Regions from separate parts of the Enterococcus gallinarum genome, predicted to be linked through region 1. Evidence: predicted binding sites of a transcription regulator. Region 1 holds the regulator's gene; the other holds the start of a gene.

Region 1 (3,156 bases):
CAAACATTAGGGATTGCTTTTTCGGATAAATTGCCTTCAGAGATAGAACGATTTTGTCCGAACGTTCATGTTTATCAAACGTTAGACGATTTGACAGCTTTTTTTGGTTCAGGAAATTATACGCAACTCGCTTTTCTAGACTGTCCTAGCGAGAAAGAGCTTTTGAGAAAAATCATTCAAGAAATACCTGTCAATCGTATCTATTTGATTTTAGTATCCACAGAGGATGCTTATCTGGATGGTGTCGGGACTAGAGAACAATACGGCCGTTTGTTTCAACTGATCAATCAGCAGAATGGGATTGATATTCGCTATAAACTGCCAATGGTAGCTAACTACTTGCAAATTCCAGAAAAATTATTAATTTTTATGATTCAAGTGTTTTTTGATTTGAAATTTGTTACAATAAAAGATGGCGTTTTGAAAAAAGTCCCTGATCCAGAGAATAAGCCGCTTACTGAGAGTGTGTTGTATCAACAGCGACTTGCAAAAATCAAAACAGAAGAAGACTTACTAATGAGTGATTTATCAACGATTCGCAAATGGTTGATATCTTAGGAGGAAAAAACATGAATTTAAAAGACTATATTGCCAGCATTCCGGATTATCCGCAAGAAGGAATTGTCTTTCGCGACATCTCTCCATTGATGGCTGATGGAGAAGCTTATCGTTATGCAACACAGCAAATCGTCGAGTACGCTCAGGAAAAAGGGATCGACATGGTGGTTGGACCTGAAGCTCGTGGGTTTATTGTTGGTTGTCCCGTGGCGTATCAACTGGGTGTTGGTTTTGCGCCAGTACGTAAAAAAGGCAAGCTACCTCGAAAAACGATTGAAGCAACATACCAGAAAGAATATGGCGTGGATATTTTGACGTTACACGAAGATGCGATTAAACCTGGCCAACGGGTATTGATTTGTGATGATTTACTTGCAACCGGCGGCACGATTAAAGCAACGATCGAACTTGTGGAAAAATTAGGCGGCATCGTAGTTGGCTGTGCTTTTCTGATCGAGTTGATGGACTTGCAAGGCAGAGACAAAATCACTGGATACGAAATTAAAACATTGATGGAATATTAATCGAAAAAAGCCAGATCAATTTTGATCTGGCTTTTTTTTGTTTGTTTGGCAGCAACACCGAAATAATCGACCTACTGTTCGTAATGATAAAAATCATGGTCGTGATAATAAGTTTGGTTTCTCTTTCGTTCTGCTTGGCGGAATTTCTTTTCATCCCATAGCATGAACCACAGCATCATCAAAGGGCAAAAAATCAGAACTGCACTGAGTACGCCAAAATAACCAATAATGATCCCTGTTAACAACACCCACAAAATAAAACCAAATCGACGAACTGCTTTCATTATTTTCACTCCTTATAAAAATGCGAACTTATGTTTGTAAAACTATTATACGAATGTTTGTTCGGTTTGTAAAGAGGAAATAAAAAAAATCTTCGAAGGATCGAAGATTTAAGGAATCGATTAAAGTAAGTGACGGTAGAGACCAACGACTAAGCCTAAAATCGTTACATCTGGCAAGATGATAGGTTCTAGGTAATCGTTTTCCGGTTGCAAACGGATGTGATCCTGTTCTTTGAAAAATCTCTTACAGGTGGCTTCATCTTCATCCGTCATTGCAATGACAATGTCCCCGTTTTGAGCACTTTGCTGTTTGCGAACGATGACTTGATCACCGTCTAAGATTCCAGCGTTGATCATACTTTCACCGCGAATCGTCAACATGAACAAACTGCCGGTGCTATTTGCTAAATCAGGCGGTATCGGGAAAAAATCGGAGGCGTCTTCTACAGCTAAGATCGGTTCACCAGCCGTAACGACTCCTAGCATTGGGATCGAGTTTGGCTGCACATCGATTTTTTCTAATCCGGAGGAAGTCAATTCAATCGCTCTTGGTTTTGTTGGGTCGCGTAAAATCAAGCCTTTTTTTTCAAGCCTGGATAAATGTCCGTGGACGGTAGAAGTAGAGGATAGCTGAACGGCTTCGCCAATTTCGCGAACAGTCGGCGGATAGCCTTTTTCAGTGACTCGTGTATGAATAAACTTAAGAATCTCGATTTGTCGATTTTCTGTTCGTTTTGCCAAAACTGACACCTTCTTTCATTTGATAGTCTTAGTGTACCATAGGAGAAACGACAATTCAAACAAATGTTCGCTTTTTGTTGCTATTGTTTTTTTGTCAGGTTTTGTATAAGATAAAGTAGTGAAAAGGAGGTGTCGAAATGTTATCCAAAGAAAAATTAGCCCGCATTAATGAGCTAGCCAAAAAGAAAAAAGTGCAAGGTCTATCTGCTGATGAAACGATCGAACAGCAAAAGCTTCGCGAAGAATATTTACAAGCTTTTCGTGGAGGAATGCGACACCACATTGAAGGAATGAAAATCGTCGATCCTGAAGGACAAGATGTCACTCCAGACAAATTAAAAGAAATTCAAAAGAAAAAAGGATTGCATGGCAGATAAAGATGAATTCCTTTTCATTCCTATTGAAATCCTGAAAGAAATCCCGTATAATATGAGATGTAATAAAGGTAAAAAAAACCTAAATTAGGAGGAATTACCATTGTTTGATAAAATCGATCAATTAGGTGTCAACACCCTTCGTACATTGAGTATCGAAGCCGTACAAAAAGCAAATTCAGGTCATCCCGGTCTGCCAATGGGGGCAGCGCCAATGGCGTATGCCTTGTGGACCAAGCATTTGAAAGTTAATCCGACCACTTCTAGAAACTGGATCGACCGCGACCGGTTCGTCTTGTCTGCTGGACATGGTTCTGCTTTGCTTTACAGCTTACTGCATGTTTCAGGGTATCAAGTAACCACGGAAGACTTGAAAAATTTCCGTCAGTGGGGCAGCCGCACACCAGGACACCCAGAAGTTGGGCATACGGATGGTGTGGAAGCAACGACTGGTCCATTAGGACAAGGAATCGCAATGGCCGTCGGGATGGCGATGGCGGAAGAACATCTAGCGGCGACATACAACCGGGATGAATACAATGTGATCGACCACTATACGTATGCATTATGTGGCGACGGCGACTTGATGGAAGGTGTGTCTCAAGAGGCAGCTTCAATGGCTGGTCATATGAAGCTGGACAAATTGATCGTTTTATATGATTCCAATGATATCTC
Region 2 (3,156 bases), 330 kb from region 1:
AATCTTGCGAAAAAGGCAGATCTTGAACACAAACAAATCAATCCTGAATTGTTTGAGAACGAATCAGAAAATACGCTTTATGAGGCAGTGGTCGCCATTGAAGATAAGTTCCCGCAACAAACGATGGAACAAAACTATCAAAGCCTAGTTTCATTGAGACCATTGATCGAAGCTTATTTTGATCAGACAATGGTCATGGTAGATGACGAGGCAATACGTCGCAATCGTTTTGCATTATTGGATAAGATCGCCAAAATGAGTTTGGCAGTAGCCAGCCTTGATGCTTTAGTCACAAAATAAGATTTGATCCAGCTAGTGTCCAGCAATGTGTGTTTGGATACTAGCTGAATTCCTAAAAAAGCCTAGCCATCTTCATTTACTTGAAGATGGCTAGGCTTTTTATATACGCGTCAATTTAACGACAACTTCACAACGAGCAGTTTGAGGAAACATGTCAACAGACTGTAGATACTCAATCTTGAAGACAGACGCTAATTTGACCAAATCACGGGCTAATGTTGAAACATTACAAGAGATATAAACCATTTTCTTTGGCGGCTGAGCAACTAACGCTTGCAACAGGTGGTCATCTAATCCAGTTCGAGGGGGATCAACCACAATACTGTCGGGTCTAAAACCAGCAGCAAACCATTTAGGGAGTAAGTCTTCAGCAGTTCCTGTTTCATAATGCGTATTATTTGCTTGGATTCGGCGGGCATTTTCTTTGGCATTTTCGATTGCTTGCGGAATGATGTCCATCCCACGGACTTCCTTTGCATGTTTTGCGAGGCTTAGTCCAATCGTTCCAACACCACAATAGGCATCAACGACGGTTTCATTTTTTGTCAATGCCAGTGCTTTGATTGCTTCGTCATAAAGTATACTAGTTTGTTGCGGATTCAGTTGGAAGAATGCACGAGGAGAAAGGTCGAATGTTAATTCCTGCAATCGTTCTTCAATCGCTTCTTTTCCCCAGAGATGTAAAGTTTCATCCCCCATGATCACCGAGGTCTTCTTGCTTTGGACATTTTGCATGATCGAAACTACTTGAGGCATGCGTTGATTGATTTCTCGAATCAAGGCATTTTTCTGTGGCAGTTTGCTAGAGTTCGTGATAAAAACGACTTGTACTTCGCCGGTCGCTCTGCCCACTCTGACCATCAAAGTCCTCAGGATGCCGCTGTTTTTTCTTTCATCATAGATTGGGAGTTGATACTTGTTCAGTAACTGCACAAGGCCATTGATCACATCTTGGGTTGCTTTTTCTTGAACGAGACAATCATCAATCGCCACTAAACGATGAGAATCCATTTCGTAAAGACCAGCTTCGATTCGTTTTGATTTTGTATCATATCGCAACTGAAATTGCGCTTTGTTGCGATAGTGCCATGGTTCTTCCATGCCAATCGTATCTTTTAAGATATACTTCTGATAACCTTTGGGCTTAAATTTGGTTAATGCTTGTTTTAATAAGTCTTTCTTAAAGTCTAGCTGCTTTTCATAAACAAGATGCTGTAATTGACAGCCCCCACAACGATCATAAAATTTGCAGGGGGGGAGAATACGGTCGCTGCTTTTCTTGATGATTTTGGTCATTCTCGCTTCTGCAAACCTCGGAGTTGCTTTGGTCACTTCTGCAATCACTTCTTCTCCCGGAAGAACTCGCGGGACAAAGACGATCAATTTTTTATAATAGCCGATTCCTTCTCCGTTGATTCCTAAACGTTTGATCGTCAGTTGTAGTTTTTGACCGTTTTTAAGTTGTACGTTTGCCATGATTGCTCCTTATCGATAAATAGTCTCTCTATTTTACCATACTTTTTATAGCTCTTTTGAAGGAATTTCCCCTTTTTTGTGATAAACTAGAATATACGTTCGTGAGGTGAAGAAAATGATAACGATCATTCGTATCAGTAAGGGAAAAGGTCCCTTTTACGAAGTAGACTGCTCTAATGGAGAATCTTTGCGGGTTTCTGAGGATCTTCTGGTTCGTTTCCGTCTTCTAAAAGGAAAAGAAGTGACGGAAGAAGAGTTGACCGAAATCAAAAAAAGCTCCGGTTTTGATATTGGGCTGCAGCAAGCAATGAATTACATTAGCTATCAACTACGTTCCGAAAAAGAAGTTCGTACCTATCTAAAAGACAAAGAAATCAATTTAGAGGATCGCCATTTGGTCGTGCAGCGATTGAAAGAACTAAATTTACTTGATGACCGTACCTACGGAGAAAGCTACTTGCGGACACAAACCCGTTTAGGAGACAAAGGGCCATCAGTCATCAGTCAGCAACTAAAACAAAAGGGGCTGTCTGAAGAAGTGATTCAAGAAGTGATGCCGTTATATACAGAAGAAAAGCAATTTGATGTCGGCTATCATACTGCCGAAAAAGCATTGCGTCGGTTCCAAGGGAAAAGTCACAAAGAGATGATGCAGAAACTATCGCTGCACCTAATGCAAAAAGGGTTTAGACAACCAGTTATCCAATTAATTTTAGATGAACTGCCTACAGATAGAGACGACGAAGAGGAAAACGCAGCTTTGCAAAAAGAGGGTCAACGACTTTTGCGAAGACATCAGCGGTTGCCTTTGAATAAAAGAAAAATGAAAATCAAACAAGGTCTTTACCAAAAAGGTTTCGCTCTGGATGCGATCCAACAATTTTTAGATGAGGAAGTTATGGATGAATAAACAGTGGGAAAAGTGGTCAAAAGAGGACATTCGTTCTTTCCAAGACAAGTTTTTGAATTGGTACCATGATGAAAAAAGGAATCTCCCCTGGCGAGCAACCAACGATCCCTATGCAATCTGGATCTCGGAGATCATGCTCCAGCAAACAAGAGTGGACACCGTCATTGGCTATTATTACCGCTTTATGGAACAATTTCCAACCATCAAAGATTTAGCTGGTGCAGAAGAGCAGAAGCTTTTGAAGGCTTGGGAAGGATTAGGTTATTACTCTCGTGCTCGCAATTTAAAAGCTGCCGCTCAACAAATCATGGCAGAGTTCGATGGAGAGATGCCACAGACCATCACTGATATTCGTTTGTTAAAGGGGATTGGTCCTTACACTGCCGGGGCGATCGGCAGTATCGCTTTTGGATTGCCGGAACCTGCAATCGATGGCAATGTGATGCGTGTAGTGAGTCGTTTGTTTTGTA

What was found. Region 1 encodes LexA, which represses DNA repair genes until DNA is damaged. Its sites were predicted from a motif close to CNAACANNTGTTNG; they were not measured.
Region 2: the regulator LexA is predicted to act here: its motif matches at 1,865-1,878, upstream of recX (recombination regulator RecX).

Annotation. Positions count from the first base shown of each region.
Region 1 is NZ_CP050816.1:2,135,497-2,138,652, forward strand. Features, by position in the region: gene recJ (single-stranded-DNA-specific exonuclease RecJ) at 1-558, shown strand, start outside; gene HED61_RS10605 (adenine phosphoribosyltransferase) at 570-1,082, shown strand; gene HED61_RS10610 (hypothetical protein) at 1,154-1,366, opposite strand; gene lexA (transcriptional repressor LexA) at 1,487-2,116, opposite strand; gene HED61_RS10620 (DUF896 family protein) at 2,245-2,484, shown strand; gene tkt (transketolase) at 2,585-3,156, shown strand, end outside.
Region 2 is NZ_CP050816.1:2,465,580-2,468,735, reverse strand. Features, by position in the region: gene glyS (glycine--tRNA ligase subunit beta) at 1-300, shown strand, start outside; gene rlmD (23S rRNA (uracil(1939)-C(5))-methyltransferase RlmD) at 400-1,776, opposite strand; gene recX (recombination regulator RecX) at 1,892-2,686, shown strand; gene mutY (A/G-specific adenine glycosylase) at 2,679-3,156, shown strand, end outside.